2 linked regions of the Ruficoccus amylovorans genome follow. The main gene of each other region encodes a partner of the protein of the gene in region 2 in a complex. Links are inferred from orthologs where the notes say so. Each region holds a gene or a part of one and is shown on either strand. Other genes may lie near its edges. The genes, in order: mfd and uvrA.

Evidence for each region.
Region 1: the proteins of uvrA (region 2) and mfd are in contact, whole or in part, in a crystal structure (PDB 4DFC), measured with the Escherichia coli proteins. The link is inferred for Ruficoccus amylovorans from one-to-one orthologs.

Annotation. Positions count from the first base shown.
Region 1 is NZ_JACHVB010000020.1:412,002-427,350, reverse strand. The notes cover bases 4,106-8,095. They hold mfd (transcription-repair coupling factor), read right to left. Parts: upstream 7,696-8,095; coding sequence 4,306-7,695; downstream 4,106-4,305. Other genes in these bases: H5P28_RS08285 (hypothetical protein), read right to left, coding at 7,692-8,095; H5P28_RS08295 (peptidylprolyl isomerase), read right to left, coding at 4,106-4,263. In the rest of the region: H5P28_RS08320 (sodium:solute symporter family protein), read left to right, coding at 1-1,150; IS66 family insertion sequence element accessory protein TnpA, read left to right, coding at 1,186-1,455; H5P28_RS19730 (hypothetical protein), read left to right, coding at 1,449-1,619; H5P28_RS20105 (IS66 family transposase), read left to right, coding at 1,636-2,001; H5P28_RS08300 (nucleoside-diphosphate kinase), read left to right, coding at 2,466-2,882; more of H5P28_RS08295, read right to left, coding at 3,196-4,105; more of H5P28_RS08285, read right to left, coding at 8,096-8,207; rnc (ribonuclease III), read right to left, coding at 8,312-9,019; H5P28_RS08275 (ParA family protein), read right to left, coding at 9,165-9,944; H5P28_RS08265 (hypothetical protein), read left to right, coding at 10,274-10,777; H5P28_RS08260 (M23 family metallopeptidase), read left to right, coding at 10,792-11,820; H5P28_RS08255 (hypothetical protein), read left to right, coding at 11,937-12,599; H5P28_RS08250 (MFS transporter), read right to left, coding at 12,620-13,858; H5P28_RS08245 (hypothetical protein), read left to right, coding at 13,886-14,083; H5P28_RS08240 (sialate O-acetylesterase), read left to right, coding at 14,102-15,349. UniProt on the Escherichia coli protein: Couples transcription and DNA repair by recognizing RNA polymerase (RNAP) stalled at DNA lesions. Mediates ATP-dependent release of RNAP and its truncated transcript from the DNA, and recruitment of nucleotide excision repair machinery to the damaged site.
Region 2 is NZ_JACHVB010000014.1:49,822-64,566, reverse strand. What follows is about bases 1,616-5,001. They hold uvrA (excinuclease ABC subunit UvrA), read right to left. Parts: upstream 4,675-5,001; coding sequence 1,816-4,674; downstream 1,616-1,815. Other genes in these bases: H5P28_RS04805 (glutaredoxin family protein), read left to right, coding at 4,826-5,001; H5P28_RS04815 (inositol monophosphatase family protein), read right to left, coding at 1,616-1,749. Outside these bases: H5P28_RS04825 (MBL fold metallo-hydrolase), read left to right, coding at 1-135; H5P28_RS04820 (hypothetical protein), read left to right, coding at 293-874; more of H5P28_RS04815, read right to left, coding at 904-1,615; more of H5P28_RS04805, read left to right, coding at 5,002-5,113; H5P28_RS04800 (AI-2E family transporter), read left to right, coding at 5,366-6,592; H5P28_RS04795 (ParA family protein), read right to left, coding at 6,712-7,452; H5P28_RS04790 (CHAD domain-containing protein), read right to left, coding at 7,449-9,014; icd (NADP-dependent isocitrate dehydrogenase), read right to left, coding at 9,286-10,518; H5P28_RS04780 (pyridoxal phosphate-dependent aminotransferase), read right to left, coding at 10,525-11,706; H5P28_RS04775 (CopG family transcriptional regulator), read right to left, coding at 11,848-12,468; H5P28_RS04770 (outer membrane lipoprotein-sorting protein), read right to left, coding at 12,802-13,692; preprotein translocase subunit SecG, read right to left, coding at 13,700-14,242; H5P28_RS04760 (ParB/RepB/Spo0J family partition protein), read right to left, coding at 14,380-14,745. UniProt on the Escherichia coli protein: The UvrABC repair system catalyzes the recognition and processing of DNA lesions. UvrA is an ATPase and a DNA-binding protein. A damage recognition complex composed of 2 UvrA and 2 UvrB subunits scans DNA for abnormalities.

The sequences.
Region 1 (15,349 bases), on a different replicon or contig from region 2:
CCTGGGGCGCTGGCGCGAGTACGGGAAGCAGGCGCTGGTGTACCTGTTGGCCATCTGCGCGATGACATACCTGCTGCACCCGGACTTCGCCGAGCAGGCCCGGCAGGTCATGCACGAGCTCTCGCTCATCCCCGGAGAGCAGTCGCAATCGCAGATGCGCATCCCGCTGGCAGTTTCGCACATGCTGCCCGTCGGGGTCAAGGGCGCCTTCTGCGCGATATTGATCATGGGCATCTTCGGCTGCGACTCAACCCACCTGCACTCCTGGGGGAGTCTGTTCGTGCAGGATGTGCTCGTCCCTTTGCGCAAGCGGCCCTTCGGCCCGAAGCAGCACATCCGGGTGTTGCGCCGCTCCATCGCGGCGGTGGCGGTGTTTGTCTTCATCTTCGGCGCGGTCTTTCCGCAGACGGAGTTCATCGTGATGTGGTGGTCGATCACGATGGCGATCTATGTCGGCGGGGCCGGAGCCGTCATCATCGGCGGGCTCTACTGGAAAAAGGGAACGACGGCGGGCGCCTGGGCGGCCCTGCTCACCGGGTCGACCCTGAGTGTGGGGGGGATCATTACCCGCACGGTGCTCCAGGGGGACTTTCCGCTCAACGGGATGCAGATTTCCTTTTCCTCCAGCCTGATCGCCATCGGGGTGTATGTGGTGGTCTCACTGCTGACGTGCCAAGAGGACTACAATATGGAGCGGATGCTCCACCGCGGGGCGTACGAGCAGCTGGGGGAAAAGGTCGGCGAAACCCGTGCCAGCACGCCCAATCGCCCCCGCGGCCTGCTGGCCCGCGCCGTTGGTATCGACGAGAACTTCACCCGTGGGGACAAGTGGATCGCCGTGAGCCTGCTGCTGTGGGGCGTGATCTGGTTCGCCATCTTCGCCGTGGGGATCACCTGGAACCTGCTCGATCCCTGGTCCGTGGAGACCTGGAAAACGTTCTGGCACGTGGTCGGGATCGGCATCCCGGTGGTCATGTCACTGGTTACGGCGGTTTGGTTTACCTGGGGCGGCACGCGCGATATTTTTCGGCTCTTTCAGCATCTGAAAACACAAGTCGTAAACGAACTCGATGACGGGACCGTGGTCGGCCATCAGAACCTCGACGAGGCCGTTGCCACACGGACGGGAGGGGATAAGCATCCTGATTGAGTTTAGGCCACTTCCGTTAACCTTACCGTGATCGCTTGCTTGCGAGCTACGATGGGAGCGGGTTGACGCGGAAGGGCTTTGCCCGGCGCGAGGGAGTGGCCTATAACACGCTTGTGTACTGGCTCAAGCAGCGTCGCGAGCGCAGTCAGGCAGGTGGAGGCGGCGAGTCTAAACCTCTTTTCGATGAGGTGACGGTGCCGACCTGTGCCGCCTCTTTGCAGGAGGTGTGTTTGCCGGACGGGCTGGTCTTGCGCGGGGGCGATGCGCAGTCGCTGGCGGCGTTGGTCAAGGCGTTGCGATGCTGAGCCTGCCCCATCAGCTTCGTGTCTTCGCGGCGGTGGAGCCGGCGGACATGCGCAAGCAGTGTGACGGGCTGTGGGCGGTGGCGCGGGATCACTTGGGCGAAGACCCCAAAGGCGGGGCGCTGTTCGAACAAGACGCGCAACCGCCTAAAACTGCTGTACTTTGACAGGACAGGGGTGTGGGTGTTTGCCAAGCGCATCGAGCAGGGGCGGCTGAGCTGGCCGATCGGCAGCGACTCGAGCAAGCTGGCGATCACCCCGGCGGCGCTTACGATGCTGATGAACGGCAGCTACGCCTCGGCGGGCCTGTTGGCCTGGATCGTTTTGAGCAAATACGTGCAGCACCAGCCGCTTTACCGCCAGGAAAAAGTCTCGGCCACATTCTTCATCGGTCACCCAGAGGCCGGCCAACGCTCCGCCATCATCTACTCCATCGTCGTCTTCTGCCAGCGCCACAACATCGAACCCGACGTCCTCTCACGCCTCCCAAACATGACCAATCAGGACGACATCAGTGCTCTGTCACCAGCAAAATGGTCACCATCATAAACCCCAATCGTTACCAGCGAGAAGCCCCAATGGTAACCAACGAGAGATGCCGAACATTACCAATCGAAATCAAGAGGGATGCTCAATGGGCGCTTGCGATTAAGGCATAAAAAAGCCCTCCCGGGCAGGGAGGGCGAAAAGTGATGGTGGAGCCGATCGGGATCGAACCGACGACCTCGTCATTGCGAACGACGCGCTCTTCCAACTGAGCTACGGCCCCACGAATGAAAGAGAACACGTATGAGGAGTGTTGGGCCGAAGGTCAAGGCAAAGCCTGCGAAGAATATTAAAGAACTCAGTCAGAAAATTTACGCGACGAGACTGCCCTGGCCGGAGTCTATTGATCCGCCAGTAATGTTTCCTTCCGGTGACAGTTGGGCGAGGGTGCGTATTTAAAGGACATAAGGGCTTGTCAAGGGGCCTGCTTTTGCCCATACACGGCGGGATAGCCATATTGTAAAACTATGCAAAAGACCCTGATTATTCTGAAACCCGACTGCATGGAGCGCAAGCTCTGGGGCATCGTGCTGGACCGTTTCGCCAAGGTGGATCTCGATATCGTCGCCTGCAAAATGATGAAGCTGGACCAGGCCGTCCTGCGCGAGCACTACTCCCATATCGCGGACAAGCCGTTTTTCCCGGAAATTGAGAACTTCATGAGCTCGCGTCCCGTGATCGCCATGATTCTGAAGGGACCCGAAGCGATCAGCCGTGTGCGTTCTATCCTCGGGCCGACCGACTCCAAAGCTGCCCCGGCTGGCACCATCCGCGGCGATATGGGTGCGGACAAGATGTTCAATCTCGTCCACGCCTCCGACAGCCCCGAGGCGGCGGAAGCCGAAATCGAACGCTTCTTTGGCGGCGACCCGATTTTTGAATAAGACCCTGCGGGCGGCAGCAGCTTTGCTCGTGATTTGCGTCCCTTTTCAAAATCTCTTTTCAACCGGCGTCAGTGTGAACGACGCCGGTTTTTTGTGCCTTCGTTGCATGCCTTTCCTGCCACAAAGGGCAAAACCATCATTGGCTGGCCCAGTTTTGATGCTTTGCTCAGCGATTACTGAAAACAGAGGCTCTGTTTTCAGTAATCGCTGACACGATGCGCAGCAAAAATGTCGAGTGCGGACACGCACCGCGGGTGCGGGCTGCGTAAGCCCGCGAATATTGCGGCGAAAAGCCTGGGGGGACAGGTGCGGCTTAGCTGTCGCTTTCGTTGGCACCGAGCTTCATCTGCATGGTGCCGGGGGAGCTCTTCATGCCGCCGGCTTCCTTGAGGAAGTACTTGATATAGGCGTTCTTGCGCAGGCGTTCGATCCAGCGTTGCTGGGCCTGGCGGGAGAGCTGCGCGGTGATTTCCTGTTCGATTTCGCCGCGGACTTTTTCCAGCTCCTTGATCCCGGCGGTGCGTTTTTCCTTCACCTCCAGGATGTAAATGTAGTCGCCGACCGCGATGGGCTGGGAGTGCTGGCCCTCCTCAAGCGCGAAGGCCTGTTCGGCCAGGGCCGGGATAAGGTCGTCGCGGCTGATCCAACCCCAGTCGCCGCCCTCGTCCCGCTTGTCGTCCTGGCTGTAGGTCTTGGCCAGTTCGGAGAACGACTCGCCCGCTTCGAGCTTCTGAACGATCTCGTTGGCGGTCTGGTTGAGCAGGTCGGGGTTTTCGTCGGCGATGGGCACGAGCATGATCAAGCCCAGGTTGACGCCTTCCTCCTCGAAGTAGCGGCTCTTGTTCTTCTGGTAATACTCCTCGATCTTGCGGGGGCTGACGGCGGTCTGCGATGGCAGGGACTGCATGCGCATGTAGGAGACGATGATGTCGTCCTTCAACTCGTCGCGGAAGTCCATCTCACTCTTGCCCTGAAGGCGGAGGAACTCAAGGAAGGCCGAGCGGTCGCCGTTGAACTCCTTGGTGATGTAGTCGTCGAACTCCTTTTGCAGGTAAGTGTCGGGGATGTGGGCACCCTTGTCGTAGAAGTCGCGGATGATGAGGATGCGGTCCACGAGGTTCTGGAGGATTTCGCGGGTGACGACGGCGATGTTTTTATCGAAGTCGGTGCGCGTACGCGAATTCATCCGGATCTGCGGGATGAGCGGGGTGACCTCCTTACGCAGTTCCTCCAGGGTGATGATCTTGTCTTCGACCTGAGCGGCGATGCCGTTGGTGAACTGGACGTCCCACTCCTTCTTTTGGGGGGCGATCAATTGCGCGTGCAGCCCGAGCGCCGTTAACATGAGGCAGGCGCCAAGGGTGAGGGTGGAAATTTTCATCGGTTGGGAAATGGCAATCGTGCCGGGAAAGTTACAGGCCAGTCAGGTAAGCTGGCAGGTTTTAAGAAATGTTCTAATTTCGTTCAACTTAGGGAGCGGTTTTTTCGCGGTCAAGCGGGGAAAGCGGTTACCGACTTTTACAAAAGCCGGTTCACGCGAACCCGCCAGGCGGCATTTGAGGCGGTTCCCTTCTGTTTCGACGAGGCTGATGCCTTTTCGTTCAGCCAGGCAGCGAATTTCCGTCATTTTGAGCAGGTAGTCCACGCTCGCGGGCACGGGGCCGAAGCGGTCCTTCATCTCGGCGGCGGCCTCGGAGATCTGCTCCAGGCTGGAAGCCAGGGCGAGGCGGCGGTAGAAGTCGATGCGCAGGCGTGCCTCCCCGATGTAGCTGACGGGGATGAAGGCCTCGACGACTTCGCCGCGCTGATCGGCCAGCTCGTCGGCCTTGAGCGCGTGAAAGCGGTCGGGTGTCTCGGCTGGGTCCTCGCCGTCGCGGTACTCGCCCACGAGCACGAAGTCGAGCCGTACGTTGGCGCGGATGAGGGCGGCGGTGCTGTCGCCCTTGAGCCGGGCCACGCTCTGGCGCAGCAGTTGGCAGTATAAATCAAACCCGACCCCGGCGATGTGGCCGCTCTGCTGGGCGCCGAGGATGTTGCCCGCGCCGCGCAGCTCCAGGTCGCGCATGGCGATGCGGAACCCGGCCCCGAGCTGGTTGAACTGCCGGATCGCGCCGAGGCGCTTGCGGGCCACGTCGAGCAGACGGGTGTGGCGGTGGAGCAGGAGGTAGGCGTAGGCCTGGCGGTTAAAGCGCCCGACGCGCCCCCGGAGCTGGTAAAGCTGCGAGAGCCCGAAGCGGTCCGCCCCCTCGATGATGATGGTGTTGGAGTTGGGGATATCGAGGCCGGACTCGATAATGGTGGTGGAGACGAGCACGTCGAACTCGCCCGCCACGAAGCGCGTCATGACCTTTTCCAGTTCGCCTTGCTCCATCTGGCCGTGGCCGACGCCGATGCGCAGGTCGGGCATCATCTCCTGCAGGCGGCGGGCCACCACGTCGATGGTGGTGACGCGGTTGTGGAGGTAAAAGACCTGGCCGCCGCGCCGGACCTCGAACTCGATGGCCTCCTGAACCAGCTTGGGGTCGTAGGCTTTGACAATGGTCTGGATGGGCAGGCGGTCGCGTGGGGGCGTCTCGATCACGCTCATTTCGCGGGCTCCGACCAGCGCGAAGTAGAGGGTGCGCGGGATGGGGGTGGCGCTCATGCTGAGCACGTCGATGTCGTGCCGCATGATCTTGAGCTTCTCCTTCTGGCGCACGCCGAAGCGGTGCTCCTCGTCGATCACGAGCAGTCCGAGGTCGCGGAATTTTACGGAACTACCGAGCAGGCTGTGGGTGCCGACCACGATGTCGATGTCGCCCTGCTTGAGCTGGCGTTTGATTTCGCTCTGTTGCCGGGCGGTGCGGAAGCTGCTGAGCATTTCGACCGCGATCGGGTAGTCGGCGAAGCGCTCCTTGAAGTTGGTGAACATCTGCTGGCACAGCACCGTGGTCGGGAGCATGACGGCGACCTGTTTGCCGTCGAGCACGGCCTTCATGGCGGCGCGCAGGGCCACCTCGGTTTTGCCGAAACCGACGTCGCCGCAGATGAGGCGGTCCATCGGCAAGGGCTTTTCCATGTCGGCCTTGGTCTGGTCGATGGCGGTGAGCTGATCGGGCGTCTCGCGGAAAGGGAAGGCGTCCTCAAAGGCGTGCTGCCAGGGCTGGTCGGAGGAAAAGGCGTAGCCGGGCCGCGAATTGCGCTCGGCCTGGAGCGAGAGTAATTGGGCGGCGAGGTCGAGGGTGGCGCGTTCGGCGGCGCGGCGGGTTTTGTCCCAGGCGTTAGTGCCGAGGCGACCAAGTTTGGGAGAGCGCTTGGTCAGGCCGACATAGCGGCTGAGCAGGTGGCTCTCGTGCAGGCGCACGTGCAGGGTGATCCCCTCGTCAAACTCCAGCGAGATGACTTCCTCTTCCTTGCTCCCGGTGTTGAGCCGTTGCAGGCCCCGGAAAATGCAGACACCGTGCTGGAGGTGCACGAGGTAGTCGCCGTTGGCCAGCTCCGAGAAGTCCAGCAACTGGTCCACCTGCTGGCGCTCGGGCAGCTTGCGGCGGCGGCGGCTGACGTAGAGCCGCTGGCGGCCCGCGATCTCGGATTCGGTCGCATAGACGTGCTTTTCCTCGCCGTCGGCCAGCCGGAAGCCTTCGGGCAGGTTCCCTTGTAAAAAGTCGGCCTTGATCCTTTTCGCGGTGGGCGACTCGGCCAGAATTTCCCGCAGGCGGGTTTCCTCGCCCTCGGTGCGACAAACGAAATGCACCCGGTGGCCCTGGGTCTGCCAGTCGGTGATTTGGGCAAGGAATTTTTCCCGGGACGTGTTCCCGGCCTCCAGGCGGACAACGCCGAGCTTGTCCGTGTCGGCAAAGGTCCGGTAGCCCTCCAGCGACTCCGAGGCGACGGCGCGGGTGGGGGTGCTTTCCGGAAAAAGGTTCTGGCGGGCCTCCACGTCGGTCAGGCCGAGCCACTCGTCGTCCTGCCCGGCGCGGCGCTTGATCACGGTCTGGAAACTGCGGGCGGGCGCGGCGATGTTTTCCGGGATCTGGAACAGGTCGGCAAAGGCGCTCTCCAGCTTGTCGGGCTGGCGCAGTATCCAGCGGACGCGGGCCGGCAGGTAGTCGAGCAAGGTGCCCTTGCGGTGCGTGTCGAGTCCGGCCTGGGCCGAGGCGATGACGAGGCTCGGCACCGTTTCCTCGGAGCGCTGGGTGGTCGGGTCAAAGGTGCGGATGGACTCGATCTCGTCCCCGAAGAAGTCGATTCGCAGCGGGGCGGTGGCGTTGAGCGGGTAAATGTCGATCAATCCGCCGCGAACGGAAAACTGCCCCGGCGTTTCGCAGATGGCTTCGGAGTCGTAGCCCAGCTCGGCGCCGAGCCGCTCGGCCAGGCCGGTCAGAGAGACGCGCTGGCCGGGCCGGAGCTTAATTTGGCCCCGGGCCATTGCCTTGGGGTCGGGGCAGGCCTGGAGCAGCGCCGCGGGGGTAGCCGCGATTACGATGGGGCTGGCCGGTTCCTCCAGCGGGTTTTGGCGCGGGGCGGCTTCGCGCAGGGAGGTGAGGGCGGCGATCACGTCGCAGCGCAGTTCAAAGGCGCGCGGGTCGTCGTCTTCCAGGCCTCCGAGGTCGGGCAGGCGCTCCAGCCGGGGTGCGGGGCGCCCGCTCCACTTGGCAAACAGCTCCAGCGCGTCCATCCAGCTTTCAATCGCCCGCCATTCGTGGGCGAGCAGGACGGTAACGGGGACCGGGTCGCGGGCCAGCAACTCCTCGGTCAGCGCGGGCACGGCGGCATCCGCCGCGCCGGTGACAAGCAGGGTTTTAAGGGAATCGGGCAGGCAGACGGGCTTCATTCAATGGCGGGAGCGGGCAGCCAGGTGACGGGCTGGTCTTCGACGGTGAACCGTAGGGCTTGCGGGAACTCCCGGCTGAAGGCGTGCTTGCCCTCAGTGTCGAAGACCATGAGCACGCGGTGTTGACCAGCGGTGAACGGCGGCGTTTGGCCGCCGGAGAGTTTGACCTCCTCGCCATCCACGGCGGCGAAAATCACGGGGAAGCCACTGGCGATCGTTAAGGAACCGGCAGCGGGCATCTCGATGTCGGCCACGGCGGCGTGCATATTCAGGCTGTTGGCGTTGTTGTCGTCCCAGCGGGCGGTGAAGGCCCAGGCCTTGTCCCCGAAGACCGGTGCGATCTCGACCCTGTCCGGCCCGCCCTCGATTACGAGTTGCTGGGTGAAAACAGGGATGTTGTAGCTGGTCTTCGCGTGCGCGGAGGGAGTGGCGAAAAGGCTAGCAGAGGCGAGGGCTACGGCGGTCAGCGACAGCTTTTTATAACAAAAAACGGATGTGCGGGCGTGGGTCATGATGCTGGTGATGGGAGCGTTAAGCGTCCGTTCCGTCGGGACGCCTGTCTGCGGATGAGACCAGTCATCCCTCCCATCGTGCGTTCATTGGGGCAAGAGTCCAGCTACGAAACCGGTTCGGCGGGCGTTTTTACCAGCTTTTGCAGGGCTTCGCGGGCGGCGTTTTCCTCGGCGTCCTTTTTGGAGCGGCCCCGGCCCATGCCGAAGACCCGGCCCCCGATGCGCAGTTCCATGATAAAGGTTTTGCTGTGGTCGGGGCCCTCGGCGTGGACCAGGTCGTACTCGATGGGCGTGTCCGGGTTTTCCCGCTGGATGTGTTCCTGCAACCGGCCCTTGGGGTTGTCGTCAGAGAGGAGTTCCTCGGTGCGGGCTTTGACATCGCCATACCAGGGCAGGACGGTGCGCCGGGCGGTCTGGAAATCGCTGTCCAGGTAGATCGCCGCCACCACGGCCTCCAGCGCGTCCTCTAGGCTGGAGATACGTTCGCGGCCCCCGGCTTTCTCCTCCTGCTCGCTCAGGCGCAGGACCTCGTGCAGGCCCAGTTCGCGAGCAATCGCCGCCAGGTGCTCGCCCTTGGCCAGCGCCGAACGTGCCCGCGCCAGGTGGCCTTCGCGTTCGCCGGGGAAGAGCTTGAACAACTGTTCGGCCAGGACCAGCGCCAACACCGAGTCCCCGAGGAACTCCAGTCGCTGGTTGTGCCAGCCGGAGCCGTCCGCCAGCAGCGAAGGGTGGGTCAGCGCACGCTCCAGCAGCCCGGTATCACGGAAGTGATAACCGATGCGTTCCTGGAAGTGTTGGAGGTCGTCGGACATGGGGATTTAGCTCACTTGGATTAACCGCAGAGGCTGAATTGTTAAATGGTTCATTGTTTAATGGCCGCATCCTTCCTCGCTTCAACCATTAACCCTTTTCTTCCTCTGTGTTCTCTGTGTCCCCTGTGGTTTAAATCAAGAAAACTCACTTTAGCCCGAAGCGCTTGATAAACTCCTTGGCGAATTTCTTGTAGGCGTGCGAACCGGCTCCGAGGCGTTCGTACTCGAAGATCGACTGCCCGAAGCTGGGGGCCTCGGAGAGGCGGACGGTGCGCGGGATGTGGGTGTCGAAGACCAGTTCGCCCAGGTGTTCCTTGACTTCCTGCACGACCTGGCGGGAGAGGTTGGTGCGCTTGTCGTACATGGTCATGAGGATGCCGCCCACGGCCAGGTTGGGGTTGACGCCCGCGCTGGTGAGTTGGTCAACCACGCCCATGATCTGCCCGAGGCCCTCCATCGCTAGGTACTCGCACTGGAGCGCGACCAGCAGGTAGTCGGCGGCGGCCAGACCGTTCATGGAAATCATGCCCAGGGCGGGCGGGCAGTCCAGGATGATGGCGCGGTACTTGCCGCTCTCGCGCAGGGGCTTGAGGACTTCGCGCAGGCGTACGAGGTAGTCCTCCTGCTGTCCCAGTTCGATCTCGATGGCGGCGAGGTCCACCTCGCTGCCGATGAGGAAAAGATCTTTCTGGCGGGTCTCGATAACGCGCTCTTCGGCGGCTCCGTCCCCGTGCAGCGCGCCGTAGAGGCTGGAGCCGGGCGTCTTCTCGAAGCCCAGAGCGCTGGTGGCGTTGGCCTGCGGGTCGAGGTCGATCAGCAGGGTGGGGACTTTGCGTTCGGCCAGGGCCCAGCCGAGATTGATCGCGGTGGTGGTCTTGCCGACTCCGCCTTTCTGGTTGGCGATGGAAAATACGGTACAGCTCATATCGGAGGGGGAAATTAGTGGGGCCAGATTCTGGCTGAAACCGCCCCTTGGCAAACATTTTGCTCGTTTCGGTGAAAAACCGCTTGAAAGGTTGCGATGTTTACGCAGACTAACCTGTTTTTCGCACGGGGTGCGGTAGCCAAGTGGTAAGGCCGGAGTCTGCAAAACTCCTATACGGCGGTTCGATTCCGCCCCGCACCTCCAATTTTTTACCCGTGTGCCGGAAAGGGCCAAGCCCCTCGCGGAAAAAGCGAACCCCTTTCTGTCTGGTTGCGGGCTTTCTTGAAAATCGCCTTGCCTGCCGCCGCTGCCGCGCAAAGCATGGGGTTATGTCAAAACGCTCTGTCCGCCGCTTCCTTTTACGCGCGCTCCTGCTCGTGCCTTTTGTTTTCATCGCCGCCTGCGATGAGAACGTCGAGGGTGCCCCCAGCTTTTACCTGGAGATGGGGAACTCCTACAACACGCTGGACAAGGGCATGGAAATGTCGCTCGACAAGAGCGGCCTGCGCTACACGGTCTTCGCCCAGCCGATCATCCAACCCTGGAACGTGCTCAATGCCGAACTGGTCAAGGTCGATTCGGGCAAGCTGGCCTTCCGCTTTTACTTCGACGACGAGGGGCAGCGCGAACTGTACCGCACCTCCGTCACCAACATGGGGCGCATGATCGTCACGGTGATCGACGGCAAACCCATCGGTGCCCGCCAGATCGACGGTCCCATGCAGGGCGGGCTTTTCTACACCTTCACGGAACTGACAGACGAGGAGGCGATGGAGCTGCTGCCCAAGATGCAGGAGGCCATCAAAAAGATTAACCAGATGAAGCGGGACTGATCCGAATCATGGGGATGGACAAGCGCCTCCGGGCCGGTTTCGCGCTCCTGTTCCTGCTGGCCTGCGGCAGTGCCTGGGCGCAGCAGGGGAACCTGATTCCCGTCTATTGGCCGACGCCGGACGGGGAGTATTTTCAGACCGGCGACATCATGCCGCTGCTTCAGCCGACCGCATCGGGCCGTCCCGAGAGCGGCCTTTACGGGCTCGTGCGCAACGGAGGCACGCGCTTCCACGAGGGGATCGACCTCAAACCGATGGGCCGCGACCGCAACGGCGAGGCCACCGACCCGATCTACGCCGCGATGGCCGGGCGCGTGGCCTATGTTAACCGCATCGCCGGGAACAGCGGCTACGGCCGTTATGTCGTGATCGAGCATACGCAGCTGGATGTGCCCGTTTACACCCTTTACGCGCACATGGCCGACATCGACTCGCGGATTCAGGCCGGGGTCCAGGTCGAGGCCGGAGGGCGGCTGGGCCGGATGGGGCGCTCTGCCGGGGGCTATTCCATCCCCAAGAGCCGCTCGCACCTGCACTTTGAGATTGGCCTGCGCGACTCGAACCGCTTTCAGGATTTTTATAACTACAAGCGCTACGGCGGCAAAAACCAGCACGGCAACTACAACGGCATCAACCTCACCGGCATGGACCCGCTGCGGTTCTTCGAGCGGGCGCGCACCGGACGGCTCACCAGCATGCGCGAGCTGATCCAGTCGCAGCCGGTGGCCTTTACCTTGCAGGTTTCAACCCGGCAGGCACCGGACTTTATCACGCGCTACCCGGCGCTGCTGACTCAGCCCATCCCGGCACAGGGCCTGACCGGATGGGAGATCGACTACACCTCCGAAGGCATGCCGATCCGCTGGACACCGCTCACGTCGGAAGATGTCGGCACCCGCCGAGAGGGCGACATCGCCCTGCTCAATTACAACGAGGAAGCCCTCTCCCACAACAACCGCGACACCCTCCTCATTAAAAACGGCAAGCCCTCGCTCGGCTCCGGCCTCAAGAACAGCCTCCAGTTGATCTTCGGCTTTCGCTGATGCGGGGACAGAAAAGACGTATCTATTGGATGTCTGCCAGCAGTTCGGGACTGTGGGAGGGAATAGTGAATTATATTGAATCCTGGCGTCATCATCGTTAATGGTAAAAGGGCCCAATGAGAGCCCGTTCGATTTCGTTTTACGTTGCCTGGCTTGCCATTGCCTTAAACGGCTGTTGGCTGGCGCTGGTCTTGTTCGGGATCGTCCATACGCTGTTGAGTCAGGGGCTCGAATTTGAGGCGCTGTTGTTGTCTTTGGCCCCTCTTTTATTCGCGGTCCCGATGGCCGTTGGGCTTGTCTATGCGGTTCGCCTGTTGAAGCGTCCGCAACCGGACAACATCAAATGGACCGTCGGTGTCCTGGCTTACACGGGGATTTTTTGGACGATCGGGAGTTTCTCGAAGGCATTTTTTACGCTGGGCGGTGGGCCGATGCTCGCGTTGGCCTTGAGCATGGGGGTGTTTCTGGCGGGTTACCTTTTCTGCTGTAAAACTCTCATCAACCGGGAAACCGGCACGCGGGTGGGACTGATTGACTTGATGACCAAAGAGTACCTTTTCTTCGTGTCTCTGGCGCTGTTCATTCTGCTGATTCAGCTCACGATTAAAGAGCGTCCTCTAAAAGCGGAGGACATCGGGATCTGGCGGTTGATTGCCCACCTGCTTCCGTTTGTCCTGCCAGTCGTGTTTTACAAGACGGTCAATGCCTGGGTTGCGAAGCGCCGGCAGGGCCCGTGTCGGCAGATGCACGCCGCTGCGGATGGCCAGCCTCATGAATGAGGCTCGCTTTTTTGCCCGGCTCAATTTCCGCGCATACGGGGCGATTTCCAGGCGGCGGCGAACATGAAGCTGGCCAGCACCATGAGCCCGGCGCAGAGCAGGCCGATGCCGGGCGCGGTAAAATGCGCCAGCACCCAGTAGCCGATGAAGGGAGCCGCCGTGCCGCGAACGCCGGTCAGGGCGGTGTGGGCACTCATGTAGGTGGAGACCTTGTTGGTTGGGGCGAGCTTCGTTACCCAGAGGGTCCAGGCGATGTTGCCCCCGCCCATGGCCATCCCGATAAAGGCCATGCCCAGCCCGAGGAAAAACAGCGAATGGCTGTTGTAGTAGATCAGGAACGAGGCCATGAAGCAGCAGTTGATCAGGATACGCCAGGAGATGAAGTTCATCCGGTCGAAGAGGAAGCCCCAGACCTTGGTGCTGAGCATGCGGGAGGTCATCGGGACGATGAACGTGATGAGCGAGATCTCGAAGTTGCTTGCGTTGATGCCGTACTTGGGATCGGCCATGTACTCGATGCGCACCGGGATCGTCATCAGGTTGGTCGCGCCCATCAGCATCCAGCACAGCAGCAGCCAGCCGAAGAGCTTGTCCTGCCATATGACGGACAGGCTTTTGATCGGGTTGGCGTTGGACTTTGGGTCGAGCTGCTGGGAAGGGATACGGCGCACGATGGCCGCGCTGATTACGCATGCCGCCGCCATCCCCGCCAGAATGAACGGATAAATCGTAATGTCGTGGTCGAGTGCCTTGCCTCCGAGCCAACCCGCAGTGATCCCGCCCAGCGAAAGCAGGATCAACACGGTGGAGACTTTGCCGCCGCGCTCGCCGGGTCGGTAGTTGGCCGAGTAGATCTGGATCAGCAGCGGGGGGTTTTGCACATACATGATATTGGCCGCGATGAAGAAGCCCAGAAACAGCGCCAGCGAGGGTGAGAGCATCGCCCCGGTGATGCAGGCCGCGCAGGTCAGCATGATGTACGAGATCAGGCGTGAAGCGTTTTTCTGCGTACGCCCGCAGGCCGAAACCGTGAGTATGTTGAAAAACAGCCCGATAAAGGCCGCCGCCGGCAGCAGCGCCTTGAGGTAGTCGGGCATGTCGAAATGCCGGATCGCGATGATGAGCGAAAACGTCACCCAGCCCGGCTCCAGCAGCCCGTAGAAAAAGCCCCGCCAGCGGTCGTAGAAATACGTCTGCCTGGCCGCTTCCCGGTCCGCCCCGTCAATGGGCAGGGGGGCGGGAATGGGCTCGGCAGGCATGGCGGATCAGGGTTGAATCAACCGGTCATGCTGGCACACCTGTATCCGCCCGGCAATGCGGAATGCAAGAAAGTGGCTCGCGGGGGGGCGGCAGGAGAGATGATTGCCCGGCTCTGTTATTTTGATTTTTTGCTTTTAAAGCATGAGTTGGGGCGGCTTAGTGTTATTACGCTGCATTGGAATGGCAACATGGCCGAACGGTGCCGCGCAGAACCCGGCTTTTGATATTCAGCGACAAGAAACATGAAGAAACTGATTAGCCTGCTCCTGATTTGTGTTTGCGGTGCCAGTGCGCACGCGGTGCTCAAGCTGCCGCGTATTTTTTCGGACAACATGGTGCTCCAGGCCGGCGAACCTGTTAAAATCTGGGGCCGTGCAACTGCCGGAGCCGGGATAAGCGTCCGCTTGGGGGAAGACGAGGCGTCCGCCGTGGCCGATGACGAGGGCCGGTGGAGCGTCGAGTTGGGGCCGCTTACCGCGAGCAAGGCTCCCGCGGTCATGCGTATTGACGAAAATGGCGAGACGGGGGTTGAGATCGCCAATGTCCTGGTGGGCGAAGTCTGGATGACCGGCGGGCAGTCGAACATGGAGTTGGGTATCCCATCGACCTCCGACTGGCAACGAATCAAGACAGAGGGAGATTATCCGCTGATTCGCTACTTCTGGCAACCGCGCACGACGGTGGCGGCTGAACCGCAGGAGGACTTCAACCCCGAAAGCAAATGGCTGGTCTGCACGCCGGAAAATCTGGAAAAGTACCGTTTTCACTCTGTCGCGGTGTATTTCGCCGAGGCGCTGATGAAGGACCTCGATACGCCGGTGGGGATGATTTCGAGCGCGCACGGCGGCACGCCGATGCGGGCCTGGGTCGATCAGCAGACCGTATCGGAGTCGGAAGATTTTCGGGCTATCTGGGAAGACTTTCTCAAGCGCCGTGATGCCTACGACTATGAGGCCGCGCTGAAGCAGGTGGAGCGCACCCGTGCCGACTACGAAGCAAAGGTGGCCGCTGCCAAGGCCGCGGGTAAACCGCTTCCCCCGAGGCCGTTCTCGATCTCCGAACTGCACAAGCCCTGGCCGGACAGCCCGGATGCCTTCCGCACGCCCGCTTACCTGTTCAACGGGAAAGTGGCCCCGGCCGCAGGCTACACCGTCCGGGGCTTCCTCTGGTACCAGGGGGAAAATGACGCCAAGGCCCCCTCATCGGCAACCTTTGACGCGCAGTTGAAGGGTCTGATCGGGGCATGGCGGCGTGCCTGGGGGGACGAGTCCCTGCCGTTTATTTTCGCGCAATTGCCTTCGTACGATTCGTCGGAGTGGGAAGAGGTGCGCCAGAAGCAGACAGCGGTCTTTCAGAACGGTGAGCATATCGGGATGGTCGTCCTCATCGACGAAGGCGAGGAGAAGGACATTCACCCGAAGAACAAAACCGTTGTGGGGCGGCGCATGGAGCGGATCGCGTTGAAGGATGTCTATGGCCGCACCGACATC
Region 2 (14,745 bases):
CACTGCGAGCCCCGCGCCATCGTCCTCACGCATGGCGACCCCGAGGCGCGGGCCTGGTTCAAGGAAGAGCTGGAGCAGAGCGACCAGGGTTACAGCGTCACCGACCCGGTTCCCGGTACATGCTACACGGTATAGCGCGACAATGCGTACCGTATTTTACGAGTAGTTTACACTATCCCGTTGACAAGCAGGTCTTATTGGGGTATCAGCCTTACGCAACCAAGTACGAAAACCACCCGGTCGCGTTCTCTCTTTTAATAGGCAATTCTCAATAACTACTCACCTGTTATACATGCGTAAATTTCTCTCCTCGTCCTTCTGCCTTCTTGCCGGGATGGCAGGAACTTACGCCGGAATTTCCGGCCTTGAGACGCTCGGTTCCGCCAACCAACTGGCCCTGAGCGTCCTTCAGGAAGACTGGTCTCCGAACGAGATTAAGAAGCTGGACCGCCCGGGCTTCAGCCTGACCTACCCGGCTGACTGGACCGTCGCCACCCAACAGGAAGACTTCGACGCCGACCGCCTGTTCACCATCGAAGTCGCCAACGCCGACTCCTACATCACGATCAAGATTTTCGTCCCCGACGCCGACACCGACGCCGACGACATCATGTTCAGCATCCTGACCACGCTGGACGGCCCCATGATCGAGACCTACTCGCGCGACAGCTTCGAGCAGTGGGGCAACTTCAAGGGCCAGGGACGCCACCTCAAGGGCAAGATCGCCGGCTTCCTTCCCGGCGGAGCCCGCATCTTCGTCTCGACCGACGGCCCCAAGGGCATCCTCGTCACCGAGCTGTACTATTCGGACGACCTCGACAAAGCCATGCCCGGCTTTGACCTGATCCGCAAGAGCTTCGTTTTCAAGCAATAACGTAGTTTTTCCAGAGGCCCGTTCAGGCCCTAGGCCTTGCCACCGCCCCCGCGGATACGCTCCTCCACGATCCGGCAAAAAGCCGGATTACCCGCCACATAACGCACGGCAGGCATCCGTACGTGGAAGCGATTGAGCGGAAAAGCCGGTTCGCCGAAGTAAACGACTTCGCCGCCCCCGGCCTTAATCATGGCGAACCCGGCGGCCACATCCCAGACCTTGACCCGGAAGTCGAGGCAGGCTTCAAGCTTACCCGTCGCCGTGTAGGCCAGGTTCATCGCCGCGCTGCCGAAGCACCGCACCCGGTACTGCTCGAACAGCTCACGTGTCAGCGCCATGTCCGCCGGATCAAAGGGGAAATTCGTCGCAAAGTGGCTCTGTACCGTCGGCTCGTCCGCCAGCACGCGGCATCGGTGCGTGCCGTCGAGCACGCCCTCGCCTTCCCCGCCCTCGATCAGCGTGCGGCGGGCATAGTCGTAGATATAGCCGTAAACGGGCTCACCGTTGCGCAGCAGCGCCAGCGAAATTGAACACATCGGAATTCCCAGCGCGTAATTGTTCGTGCCGTCGATGGGATCGAGAATCCAGGCGTACTCAGCCTCCAGCAGCATCTCCTCGTCCTCGGGATTCGACTCCTCGCTGCAAAAATCGTCATGCGGGAACGAGCGGCGCAACTCGGTAAATACCTTTTCAGAAATAGCAAAGTCCGCGAACGTCACCCGCGTGTCATCTTCCTTCCACTGGCTCTCAACCTGCCCGAACTGGCTCTCGAAAAAGGCAATCTGGTTTTTCACCGCGACCCGCCCGGCGTTGATCCGGTGGCGCAGCTCGCTGGCGACCGGTTTGCGGCCCGGCTTCCGCTTCTGAGGTTTCATGAATCGGCCAAAGTGACACCTCCCCCCCTCCGGCGCAACCCCAGAGCGAGCTTCTTTTTCTCCCTCTCACCCGTGACCGGCGGCGCGGAGGGCGGAGCCGGTGGGAGAGCCTTCGGCGCGGGTCATGTCGGCGGGGGTGCCCTCGAAGACAAGGTTGCCGCCGGACTTGCCGCCGCCGGGGCCGAGCTCGACCAGCCAGTCGGCCAGGGCGATGACATCGAGCTGGTGCTCGATAATGACAACGGTGTTGCCCGCGTCGCGAAGCTGGAAGAGCAGGTCCATCAGCTTCTGGATGTCTTCCCAGTGCAGGCCGGTGGTGGGCTCGTCGAGCAGGTAGAGTGTCTCGCCCTGCTGGCGGCGGGAGAGTTCGAGCGAGAGCTTGATCCGCTGGGCCTCGCCGCCGGAAAGAGTGTTGGCGGGCTGGCCGAGCTTGACGTAGCCCAGGCCGACGGCAGCGAGCGTGGCGAGCTTTTCAAAAATCTTCGGCTGGTTGCGAAAGTGCTTCATCGCCTCCTCGACGGTCATGTCGAGCACCTCGGCGATGTTGTAGCCCTTGAAGCGGATCTCCAGCGTCTCGCGATTATAGCGCTGGCCGCGGCAGCTCGGGCACTCCACGAACACGTCCCCGAGGAACTGCATGTCGAGCTTGATCTGGCCGTCTCCCTGGCACTTCTCGCAGCGCCCGCCGCGCACGTTGAAGCTGAAGCGGCTCGGCTTGTAGCCGCGCACCTTGGCCAGCGGGCACTTGGCGAAAAGATCGCGCAACTGGTCGAAAAGTTTCACGTAGGTGGCCGGATTCGAGCGCGGGCTGCGCCCGATGGGCTCCTGGTCCACGCGCACCACGGTCTTGAAGTTGCGCAGGCCGTCGATCTCCTTGTGCAGGCCGGGGATGGTCTTCGCACCGTTGAGCTTGAAGGCGGCCGCCCGCGCCAGGATGTCGTTGACGAGCGTGCTCTTGCCCGAGCCGGACACACCGCACACGACGGTCAGCAGCCCCATCGGGAAGCCCACATTGAGGTCGCGCAGATTGTTCTCCCGCGCTCCTATAACAGTCAGCATCCCGTGGCGCGGTTCCAGCACACGGGCGTCGCGCATGATCTCGCTTTGGCCGGAAAGAAACGGCCCGGTCCGCGAACGCGGCGAGGCCATGCACTCCTCCGGCGTCCCCTGGAAAATGAGTTCGCCGCCTTGGTCGCCCGCGCCCGGCCCGAGCTCGATCAACTGGTCCGCTACGCGCATCGTGTCGGCGTCGTGCTCGACCACGAGCACGGAGTTGCCCCGGTCGCGCAGGCCAACCAGCGTGTCAATCAGCCGCTGGTTGTCCACCGGGTGCAGGCCGATGCTCGGCTCGTCGAGCACGTAGGCGACGCCGACCAGTCCCATGCCGAGTTGAGTAGCCAGCCGCACGCGCTGGGCCTCGCCGCCGCTGAGTGTGGCATAGATGCGATCCAGCGTAAGGTATTCCAGCCCAACCTCGGTCAAAAACCCCAGTCGCTCGCGCAGGCCGCGAATGGCGTCGGCGGCCGGTTCGTAACGCCCCTTGCGCCCGCCGAGCTTGGAGACAAATTCCCGCGCCCGCTCGATCCCGAGCCCGATAAAGTCCGTGAACGACACGCCCTCGACGCGCACGTTACGCGCACGGGCATTGAGGCGACTCCCCTGGCAATCCGGGCACAGCGACGTGACCTGGAACGCCATCAACCGGGCGCGGAAGCCATCGCTGCTGCTCGTGCGGCGGCTTTCCTCCAGATCCGCGATCACCCCGGCAAAGGGCGTGGCCTCGGGCTTGGCATTGCCCGCCTTGAGCTTGAAGGAAAACAGCCGTTCCCCCGCCCCGTGCAGGATGATTTGGCGGGTCTCTTCCGGCAATTCGCTCCACGGCACGTTGCGGTCGAAGGGCAACTGCTCGGAGAGCTGCTTGAGGATGGCGTTGCGTTTAATTATCATCGCCTTGGAGCCGAGCCGCCAGGGCTTGACCGCGCCGCCGCGCACGGACTTCGACGGGTCCGGCACGATCAACTCGTCGCTGAACTGCATGGTCTGCCCGAGCCCGCCGCAGGTCGGGCAAGCGCCCTCGGGGCTGTTCCAGGAAAAGGAGCGCGTCGAGAGCGGCTCGTACACCACGCCCGAGCGCGTCCCGGCCAGCGCCTGGCTGAGCCGGAACTCGCCCCACGGGGCTTCCCTGTCATGCTGGACCATGACAATCGCCCGATCCCCGCCCTCGCGGAAGGCCAGCTCCAACGAGTCGGCAATGCGCCCGCGCTGATCCGACCCGAGCACGATGCGGTCCACCACCACCTCGACCGTGACTTCGCGGCTGCCGGAGGGGATAATCTTATCGTCCGCCAACTCGCGAATTTCCCCGTCGAGCCGCACGCGTAAAAAACCTTTCTGCCGCAACCGGGGCAGCTCCTCGCGTAACACGGCGGGCTTGGCCGTCATCACCGGGGCCAGAAGCATGAGGCGGCTCCCCTCCGGCTCCTCGTAAATGCGGGCAATGCAATCGTCGAGCGAACGCCGCTCAATCGGCGCGCCGTCCACCGGGTCGAACTGCTCCCCGCAGACCGTCCACAGCAGCCGCGCATAGTCGGCGATCTCCGTCACCGTGGCGACGGTGCTGCGCGGATTCGCGCCCGTGATGGTACGCTGCTCGATAGCCACGACCGGCGGCAGTCCGTGGATAAAGTCCACGTCCGGCCTCGGCAACTGGTCCAGGTACTGCCGGGCGCGGGCCGAGAGGCTCTCCATGTACTTGCGGTAGCCCTCGGCATAGATGGTGTCAAAGGCCAGGCTCGACTTGCCCGAGCCGGAGACGCCGGTCATCACCACCAGCTTCCCGCGCGGGATGCGCAGGTCGAGGTCGCGCAGGTTGTGCTGGCGCGCGCCTTTTATGTGAATACAGGGCTGGCTTTCGGTCTCGGACATCGTGCTGTGCAAATCCTTTTAACCTGCCCCCGTTTCGCCCCGAGCGCAAGCCCGGTCACGTTTGTTTGGCTTTGGGCAAAGCGCCGAAAAGGGTTGCGGAACCCGTCTTGCCGTGCTTGATTTAAGCCAATAAAAACCAAGCACAAACGAGATGTCGAAACACCCCATTCTCTATATCAAGCGCGGTTGCCCCTGGTGCCGTGAAGCCATGGCCTTTTTCCAGCGTCACGCGGTCGAAGTCGATCTGCGCGATGTCAACCTGAGCGCCCAGAACATGCAGCGCATGATCGAAGTCAGCGGCCAGACCAAGACCCCCACCCTCGAATTTGGCGACTTCATCGTGGCCGACTTCAGCGTGGAGGAACTCAAGGACGCCCTGGCCGAAGACCCCGAAACCCGCATGGAGCTCGGCCTCGGCGACAACTACGAAGACGACTAGGCGGGTTGCGCCCGCTGGCACTGAGGGGGATCAATCCCCCTACGGCACTGCGTGCCTACCCCGCATCGGAGCATCAGTCAGTCCGAACTGGGGTGGATTCCGCCGGTTCGTCAAGGAAACCGGCTTGCCGCAAGCGAAACGGAAACCGGCTTTATACTGCACAAACCAGTGCACCTGCACTCCTGCAACCCACGGCGGGACACCGTACGATAAAACCTCGACAGGCGGGGCGCGCCGGGCATGCTTCCCCTCATGGGCGACAAGCAGCCGAACAAAGTTTTCAGCGACCTGCAAAAGCGGATTGTCGTCGCGGCGCTGACCGCGCTGGGGGTCGTCTTTTTGTGCGCGGTTGTGTTGCTGTGCTTTTACCTGTTGAAAGTCTTTGTCAGCACTTTCAGCGGTGTCCTCTGGCCGCTGGCGGCGGCGGGCATCCTGGCCATGCTGCTGCGCCCCGTCGTCAGCCTGATCAGCCGCAAGCTGCACCTCGGGCTGATCCCTTCGATCCTTATCCTCTACGTCATCGCCATCCTCATCGCAGGGGTGGGCGTGTACGCGATCTTCGAGCTGTTTGACAAGCAGATCATCGTCTTCTTCAAAACCCTCCCCGACCAGATCACCGAACTGATCGCCTCCATCCGCCAGAAATTCCCCGACTTGATGGACATGGGGAAGAACATTTTCGGCGAACAAAAATGGGCCGCCATGATGGACCAGAGCGGCGAGCTCGCCAACCGTCTGCTGGAAGTCATCAAGAACAGCGCCGGGAGCATGGTCAGCATTCTGCAAAAATCCGGCAAGGGCGTGCTCACCTTCTTCGGCCTTTCGGCGCAGTTCGCCATCATCCCGGTGTACCTGTTTTTCCTCCTGCTGAGCGACCGCGACTTCTCGCAGGACCTCAAGCGCGAGCTGGTCTTCGTCAACGACAAGATCCGCGACGACATCGTGTTCCTCGTGCGCGAGTTTGTCGGCATCATCGTCTCGTTTTTCCGCGGCCAGATCGTGATCGGGCTCATCATGGGCGTCTGCTACGCCATCGGCTTCAGCCTCGTCGGGCTCAAGTTCGGATTCTTCATCGGCATGGCGATGGGCTTCCTCAACATCATCCCCTACCTCGGCACCATCCTCGGCCTCGGAATGGCCCTGCCCATCGGCTACCTGCAAAGCGACGGCGGTGTCTCCACCGTGATCTGGGTGCTGGGGGTCTTCGCAGCCGTGCAGGCGTTGGAGGGCTACTTTCTCACGCCGCGCATCATGGGCAAGCAGACCGGCCTGCACCCGATGGTCATCATCATCGCTATCTTCTTCTGGGGTACTGCGCTGGACGGCATCCTCGGCATGATTCTCGCCATCCCCCTGACGGCCTTCTTCGTCGTGCTCTGGCGGCTGGTCAAGGTCAAGTACCTGCCCATGCTCATGAACAAAGACGACGCCACTTCCACTCTCTCCGCCGAAGAAGCTTCCCGCGCGGAGAAAGCATAAACGGACAAAAGGCCCACAAAGCAGCCATCGCCCCCCTGACGAGAAGCCCTTCCCTTGAAAAAACCTCTGCGCCTTTGCGTCTTTGCGGTTAAAAAAAACGCGACCGATCGACCCACACGCTACAACAGCTTGGCGCACTGCGCCCACAATTCGCGGTAGGCCTTGGTGGCAGGGCTGCGACGGTCGTAGTCGGGCAGCGGACGGCGTTCGAGTCCCATGTTTTCCACCGCGCTGGCATAGGGGATGGCAGCGGGCAGGAAGCGCGTGGCATCCGCCGAAAGCTGCTTCATAAACTCGCGGTGGAGCTTCTTGCGCCGGTCGGCCATGGAGAAAAACGCCCGCACCCGCGAGGTGTCCAGCCCTTCGGTCTCCATGAACTCCATCACCTTAAGCATGGCCTGATGCGCGAGCACGGTCGGGATGATCGGCAACAAGAGCAGGTCCGAGGCGCGGAAAAGATTCTCCGCCAGCAGCGTGATGGCCGGGGGCGCATCGACCACAATGAGGTCGTACTCGTCCTCCATCCCCGCGAAAAGCCGCTTCAGGCGTGAACGGGACTTTTTCCCGGCTTCAAGCTTGGCGTCGAGTTGGCGCAGGACCAGGTCCGAGGGCATGAGAAAGAGGTTCTCGTAGTCGGACTCGCGCACCTGCTTTTCGGCGAACTTGGCCGACTTGAGCAGCTTGCCGACCTTGACCTTGCGCGCCGGGCGCATGCGAAAGTAGTACGAGGCCGAGCCCTGCGGATCGAGGTCGCACAGGAGCACGCGCCGTCCTTCGGCTGCCGCCAGGTAGCTGAGGTTGACGGCGGCGGCGGTCTTGCCCACCCCGCCCTTGAGATGGTAAAGCGTCAGGATCTTCATGAGGGTCGAAAGAGCCGCCCGGCGATGGACTTCATGCGACCGTCGGCCAGCTCGGCAAAGGCCGCCGGGAAGCCCTCGCGCAAGCGCAGGCTCCCCTCCTCCAGCCGGGCGATGAGCGCCCCGAGCGAGGCGGCGATGTTGGCCGAGTCGCGGGTTTTCAGGTCGAGCCGCGCCAGCCGCGCGGTCAGGAAATCGCGTTGCACCTTGATGTCGTTGAGGTCGCCGAGCAGGCCCTGCATCCGGCGCAGGTGGCGGATGAAGTAGCCCACCTCCTTCCCCGGAAAGAGCGAGCGGAAGAACTCCAGGTTGTAGCGCAGTTTTTTAAAGTCGATCCGCAGTTCGTGGAACGGCTCCTCGGGCGAACCGGGACCAAGCTTGCCCCCGCGCTTGAGGATGCGCGCATAGCGGCGGGAAATATTCGCGCAGGCCACGGTGTAAACCGACACCCCTGGAGCGGGTGAAAAGTCCGGGCTCGCCAGCCGGGTCGAGAACTCGCGCCACTGGAGCTTGCCCGCGGGCAGTTCCTCCGAGCGCAGAAACGCGCAGAGCTTTTTAAACTCGCGGCGACGCTCCGCCTTGAGGCGACGAAAAAAGGTCTCTACCCCTGGGTTGAAAGCGCCCGGTAAACGCGCCGTGATCGAAGCCCGCTTGAGCAGAAAAACGTCCAGGTCGCGCACAGTATTGCTGGCGCGGGCGAGCGCCCCGACGGTTTGCTTGAGCGCGTCGGTTTCCTTTTTGGGGAGCACCTCGCCGAACAGCCCAAGCGCGGACTTCGTCTGCCGCAGCGCCACCCGGTAGTGGTGCAGGAACTCCGTATCCGTGTCGTCAAGGATGCCCGGCTCGTTCGCCTCGACCACTTCCAGCGCGTGCTCCAGCACGCTCCGTGCAGCCAGGTAGGCGGGCAACTCCGGCGAAAAGCCTAGGTCCCGGTTGGGCGAGTAGCGAAAGGGATCGACCCCGCGCTCCTGTAGCGCGAGCGTCAGCGGATGCCCGCCCGGCCCTTTCTGGCGCTTGCCATAACGTCCGGCCAATAAGCAAAACTCCCTCGCCTCGGCTTCGTAGCCTTTGAGCGGACGCACGCGCCATTCGCGCAGGAAAGGCTTGCTCCCGCCGTGAAAGGCATAGCTGCCAAAACGCACGCGCAGGACAGTTTTCCCCTCGGCGTCGAGGACGCGGAAATCCCGCAGATGCGCCGTCAGCTCCGCCTGCCGCAGCAGGGCGCGAATACCACACACCTTGGCAAGCGCATCGCGCAACGGCCCTTCCTCTGCCACCTCTGACGCGAAGGCCGGAGCCCGCCGGTTTTTCCACGGGAGCGCGGCGAGCACCTCGTCGTCCGCGAGCGAACACAGGCGAAGTTCGCCGGAAGCACTCTCCAGCCCGTAGCCCTCCGCGAAGAGCCGCCAGTCGAAAGTATCGAAATAAACATGACGGCTCTGGCTCGCTCCCGCCGCCTCCAGTCCGAATTGCGCCCCCAGCGACTCTAGGCAGGCGGCTTCGGCTGTCTCGGAATCAAACAGGATGCAGGTATCGGCCTTCATGGGGGAAAAATCGGGCAACATGATGCCGCCGCAATAAAACAGCAGGCCACGGAGCAAGAACGCTACGCAGCATACCGGTGAGTATTCCGTAACACGTCCGTCACTTAAAGAGAAATCGCCTCCCTCGGCGTAATTGTAACATTGGAGGTGTGTTTCTTTCTTTAAAATAGATGCACCCAATATTGGGGGCTGTGCGCCCCCAAGCCCCGCAGTGCGTGGCCGCACACGACAATAAAAAAGCCAGCCGGATGAAACACCGGCTGGCTTGAAAGTGTCGGAGTGCGCGGGGCGCTTAGTCCATGTTCGCGACGATGGCGTCGCCGAACTCGGAGCACTTCAGCAGCTTGGCACCGTCCATCAGGCGCTCGAAGTCGTAGGTCACGGTCTTGTTGCTGATGGCACCGTTAACGCCCTTGATGATGAGGTCGGCCGCTTCGGTCCAGCCCATGTAGCGGAACATCATCTCACCCGAGAGGATGACCGAACCGGGGTTGACCTGGTCCTTGCCGGCGTACTTCGGGGCGGTCCCGTGCGTCGCTTCAAAGATGGCGTGGCCGGTGTCGTAGTTGATGTTGCCGCCGGGGGCGATGCCGATGCCGCCCACGCAGGCCGCAAGCGCGTCGGAGATATAGTCGCCGTTCAGATTGAGCGTGGCGAGCACGTCGTACTCGGCCGGGCGCGTCAGGATCTGCTGGAGCATGGCGTCGGCGATGACGTCCTTGATGATGATCTCCTTGCCCGTCTTCGGGGACTTGAAGGAGCACCAGGGGCCGCCGTCGAGCTCGGTCGCGCCGAACTCTTCCTTCGCGCACTGGTAGCCCCAGTCGCGGAAGGCGCCTTCGGTGAACTTCATGATGTTGCCCTTGTGCACGAGCGTCACCGAGTCGCGCTCGTTGTCGATCGCGTACTGGATGGCGGCCTTGACCAGGCGGTGCGTGCCTTCCTTTGAAACGGGCTTGATGCCGAGGCCCGCCGTCTCAGGGAAGCGGATCTTCTTGAACATCGCCGGGAAGTTTTCCTTCAGCAGGTCCTTGAGCTTGATGCACTCGGGGGTGCCGTTCTCGAACTCGATACCGGCGTAGATGTCTTCGGCGTTTTCACGGAAGATCACCATGTCGGTCAGGTCGGGGCGCTTGACCGGGCTGGGAACGCCCTCGAACCAACGCACCGGACGCAGGCACACATACAGGTCGAGGATCTGGCGAAGCGCGACATTGAGCGAGCGGATGCCGCCGCCGACCGGAGTCGTCAGCGGGCCCTTGATCCCTACGAGATATTCCTGGAAAGCATCCAGCGTGGCCTGCGGGAGCCAGTCACCGGTCTGGTTGAAGGATTTCTCCCCGGCAAGGACTTCCATCCACTCGATTTTACGCGAGCTGCCGTAGGCTTTTTCAACGGCGGCGTCGAAGACGCGCACCGAGGCGTTCCAGATGTCAGGGCCGGTGCCGTCGCCTTCGATGAAGGGGATGACGGGCTTGTCCGGCACGATGAGATTGCCGTTCTCGATGGTGATTTTTTCGCTCATGATAGATTAGAGTTGCTGGCAGAAGCGCGCCAGCCGTTCAAGTCCTTTGTCAATGACCTCGTCGGAGGTGGCATAGCTCAGGCGCATGCACTCGTCCGCGCCAAAGGCCACACCCGGAACGACCGCGACCAGTTCCTCTTCGAGGAGCCGGGCGGCGAAGTCCGTCGAGCTGATCCCGAGGCCGGAGAGGGAGGGAAAGAGGTAAAAGGCCCCCTGCGCGCGGCGGCAGTTGATGCCCTTGATGGCGTTGAGGCCATTGAGCAGCTTGAGCCGGCGGCTGTCGAAGACGGCCAGCATTTTGGCCACGGCGGCCTTGGCCTCGTCGCGCTGCTTGAGCGCGGCCAGCGCCCCGAACTGCGCGAAGGTCGTGGCGTTCGAGGAGGTCTGGCTCTGGAGGTCGCCCACGGCGGCGGCGATGGCCTTCGGGGCCACCAGCGTGCCCAGGCGCCAGCCGGTCATGGAAAATGTCTTGGAGAAGCCCCCCACCGTGATGGTGGACTCGGCGGCTTCCTTGCTCAGGGAGGCCGGGCTCAGGTGCGTGACGCCATCATAGAGCAGGTACTCGTAGATTTCATCGGACATGATGAGCACGCCCGCGCTCAGGCACACCTCGACCAGCGCCTCAATCTCGACCGGCGTGTAAACCGTGCCCGTCGGGTTCGAGGGACTGTTGAGGATGACGAGCTTGGTCTTCGGCGTGATGGCGGCACGAAGCTGCTCGGGTGTAATTTTAAAGTCAGCCTCCTCACCGGCGCTGATGATAACCGGGGTCGCCCCGGCCAGCTTGACCATCTCCGGGTAGCTGACCCAGAACGGCGCGGGAATGACAACCTCGTCGCCGGGGCTGCATGTGGCAAGGATCGCCAGGTAGCAGGAGTACTTGCCTCCGGGGCTGACGACGATCTGGCTCGGATCAACCTCCAGGTTGTTATCCAGCTTATACTTATCGGCCAGCGCCTTTTTCAGGGCCGGAAGGCCGGCGGCGGGGCAATACTTGGTTTGCCCCGCGCGCAAAGCTTCAACGCACGCCTCCTTGATGAATTCTGGCGTATCGAAATCAGGCTCGCCGGCTCCAAACCCGCAAACATCTTTGCCTTCGGCCTTGAGGGCTTTCGCCTTCGCATCGACGGCAAGCGTGGGGGACGGGGATATACCTTTGGCCCAGACGGATAAACGATCTTGTGACATTGCCTTAACTATGACGCTGGTTAAAAATAACGATGACCAGCGATGGTTGCCAATTGCCAGCGCAAAGCAACCCCTTTTTTGGCAGTGTCGCACAGATCCGGCCGGAAAGGCCGTTTTTACGTATCCGTCAGGCGGCCAAAGTTACTTCTTTTTCTTGGCGGCCTTCTTGGCGGGAGCCTTTTTGGCAGCGACTTTCTTCACGGCCTTCTTGGCTGCCTTTTTCACGGCTACCTTCTTGGCGGGTGCTTTCTTGACCGCAGCTTTTTTCACGGCCTTTTTGGCAACCTTCTTCGCGGGAGCCTTTTTGGCAACCTTCTTTGCCGCTACCTTTTTCGCCACGGCTTTACGGGCTACTTTTTTCGACGGCGCTTTTTTCACGGCTTTAGGGGCCGCTTTTTTCTTGGCTGTTTTTTTTGTAGGCATGTTCGTTCTAGTTTGGGTTTGGATAGAATCCTTACCAGGCGGGTTGGCGAGCAGTTCGTCCAAAGCGGTACGAAGTAGCTCTCCCACACTGATATTCCTAGCCTTTGAGGTCGTACTTAAAACAGCCTTATCCGCCTCGGCCAGACGCACCGAAATCTGTTGGTGCTCCTGAGCCGACTTCGGGACTCGGGCAAAGTTAAAGCGCGAAACTGCCAGACGCACCAGCTCGCTCAGTGAAGCCACTCCGTACTCACGCTTGAGTTTCTGAAGCTGGCGGTGTTGTCCCTGACTTATGTCAAAAGTGATGGGGAACGTCTTTTGCTTGTGCGTTGCCGTCATGATTTTTTAGCGACGTCGTCGGTATGCCCTAACGACGACAAAGTCACCTTTAAATCAGAGTACCCCTGTCAGGCAATAAAAATTTTCACCTGACCGGAAGATAAAAAGATAGCTTACAACAGAAGCGTTCGGCACTCATTGGCGCGTATTGAGTTTCCAATACAACAGTCCACCCCAGTCACAGGCAAAAAACGTCGGCGAAAGACGGTAGCGACATCACCACCTCTCATGAGTCGGACCGCTACGCAACCCGGCCCAATCCCCACCGGTAATGCCGGGCTCTGTCATGCCAGACGGATACACCGACTGCGGCAACCGCACGTGCGGGCCGGATCAGATCCCCTTGAAGGGGAGCCCCCGCACCGGTGGCAATCCCAGCCCGATCGCGCGGGGGTCAAATGTCGAAGCGGGCAGCTCGACATCAACGGCGGCGGCCAACACGGCGAAGCGCGTCTTGTCGCGGGTCTTCTCATCCACGAGGTCGATCTCCTTCACGACATACTGGTCGTCCAGTTCCTTGTAGCTGACAATCTTGAAGGTGCGCATCGCCTTGCCCTCAGTGTCAAGTTCCTCGATGCGGTTCAAGGCGCGAAAATTACGGTCGAGCGTGATGGCCACGCTCTTGAGGTCGGGGGCGTTTTTCTCCCAGCCCGGCGGGGGAAGCATATTGAAAATATCATGCGGGCGGCCCGAACGGCGCTCGCTGCCGCCGTACTCGAAGTTTTCCCAGTAGATGAAAGGCATGAGCAAGTCGAAAGGCGTGAAGACGATCCCCTCCAGTACCGGGTCACGCATCTGGGCCTTGGACATCTCGACCGCGCGACCGTTCTTGCCCGCGATCCACACCTTCGGGTTGGCCCCGTTCTGCACGATCATATCCACGGTCGGATCGCCGGAGGCGTGATCGCCCCAGATAATGATCCGGCTGAGCGGGCCCTGCTCGTTCCAGGTGCCCCAGAGATAACCCTCGTAACTGACCTTCGGCCCGCGCCGCGGATAATGGATCAATTCAAAACGGAAGACATAGTCGCCGCTCATGCGCTGACGACGGAAAGCGTCCAACTGCTCGCGCCCCTCATCAGGGGTCAGCGGAGTGACCGCCATCGACGTACGGCCCTTCTCGCCCGGCTTGGCGGCCTGGGCATAGCCAACTCCGCAAACGAAAAACAGGCTCAGCGCGGCAAAACAGCACCGCAGGGAAAACCGTTGTGCGCGATGGAGCATAGTCCGATTAATTCGCAGCCGGGGCCTCTTCGGTGGCCGGAGCTTCGTCTACAGCCGGAGCCGAAGCGGCGTCCGTCGCAGGAGCGGCAGCGTCTGACGAAGCCGGAGCATCGACAACCGGAGCGGCAGAAGCATCGGCAGCCGCGCTATCTTCAGCAGCGGTGCCCGTCACATTGACGGAGGTCGTGCCGCTGCCACCGGAGGCGGTGGGAACGTCGGTCAGGTCCGGGAGGTTTTCCTTGGCGGCCTCAGGGGCGACTCCGCTCATGCCCGGCAGGACTGCGCCTTTCTGGAGTTGCTCCTCGTAGCTGCCCAGATAACCCAGGTACAGGCCGAAGGAAATGAGGAAAAACAGACACGCGCCGGCGATGGTGCCTTTGACCAGCACATTGCTCGCGCCACCACCGAGGGCGGACTCAGCCGCGCCGCCACCGAGGGCCGCGCCCATGCCGGAGTTGGCACTGGCGCGCTGCATCAGCACGATAAGGGTAATGAAGCCGCAGATCAGGATCAGGACGACTGTAAAGAAACCTAGGATTAAACCGCTCATGGAATGATTATTCTGAAAAAGAGGCCGAAAATGAGGAAAAGTTCCCCCCGGTTCAAGCCGAAACCGCGCGGGGCCGGATTTAGGGGCCTGCCGGGGCGCGTATCCGCCTGCCGCGCAGGACTTACCGCAGGCAGGACTTACTGGAGGCCGGTCTTCTCCAGAATGCGCTGGAGATCCTCGTTGCCGTAGTACTCGATGATGATGCGCCCCTTCTTCGCCGTGTGCTTGAGGTGGACTTTGGTGTTGAGCCGGGTGGCGATCTGCTTCTCCAGGTCGCGAACGATGGTGTCCTCGGCCCCGGCGGCATTGCGGTGCGTCAGGGGGCTTTTCCCCGGCTCGCTCTTGAGGCGCTGGACCTGCTTCTCGGCTTCGCGCACGCTCATCCCGGTTTCGATAATGCGGCGGGCCAGCAGCAGGCGCTGGGCCGGGTCTTCGAGCCCGAGCAGGACCTTGGCGTGACCGGCGGAGAGCATGCCCTTGGCCACATAGCCCTGGATCTCGCG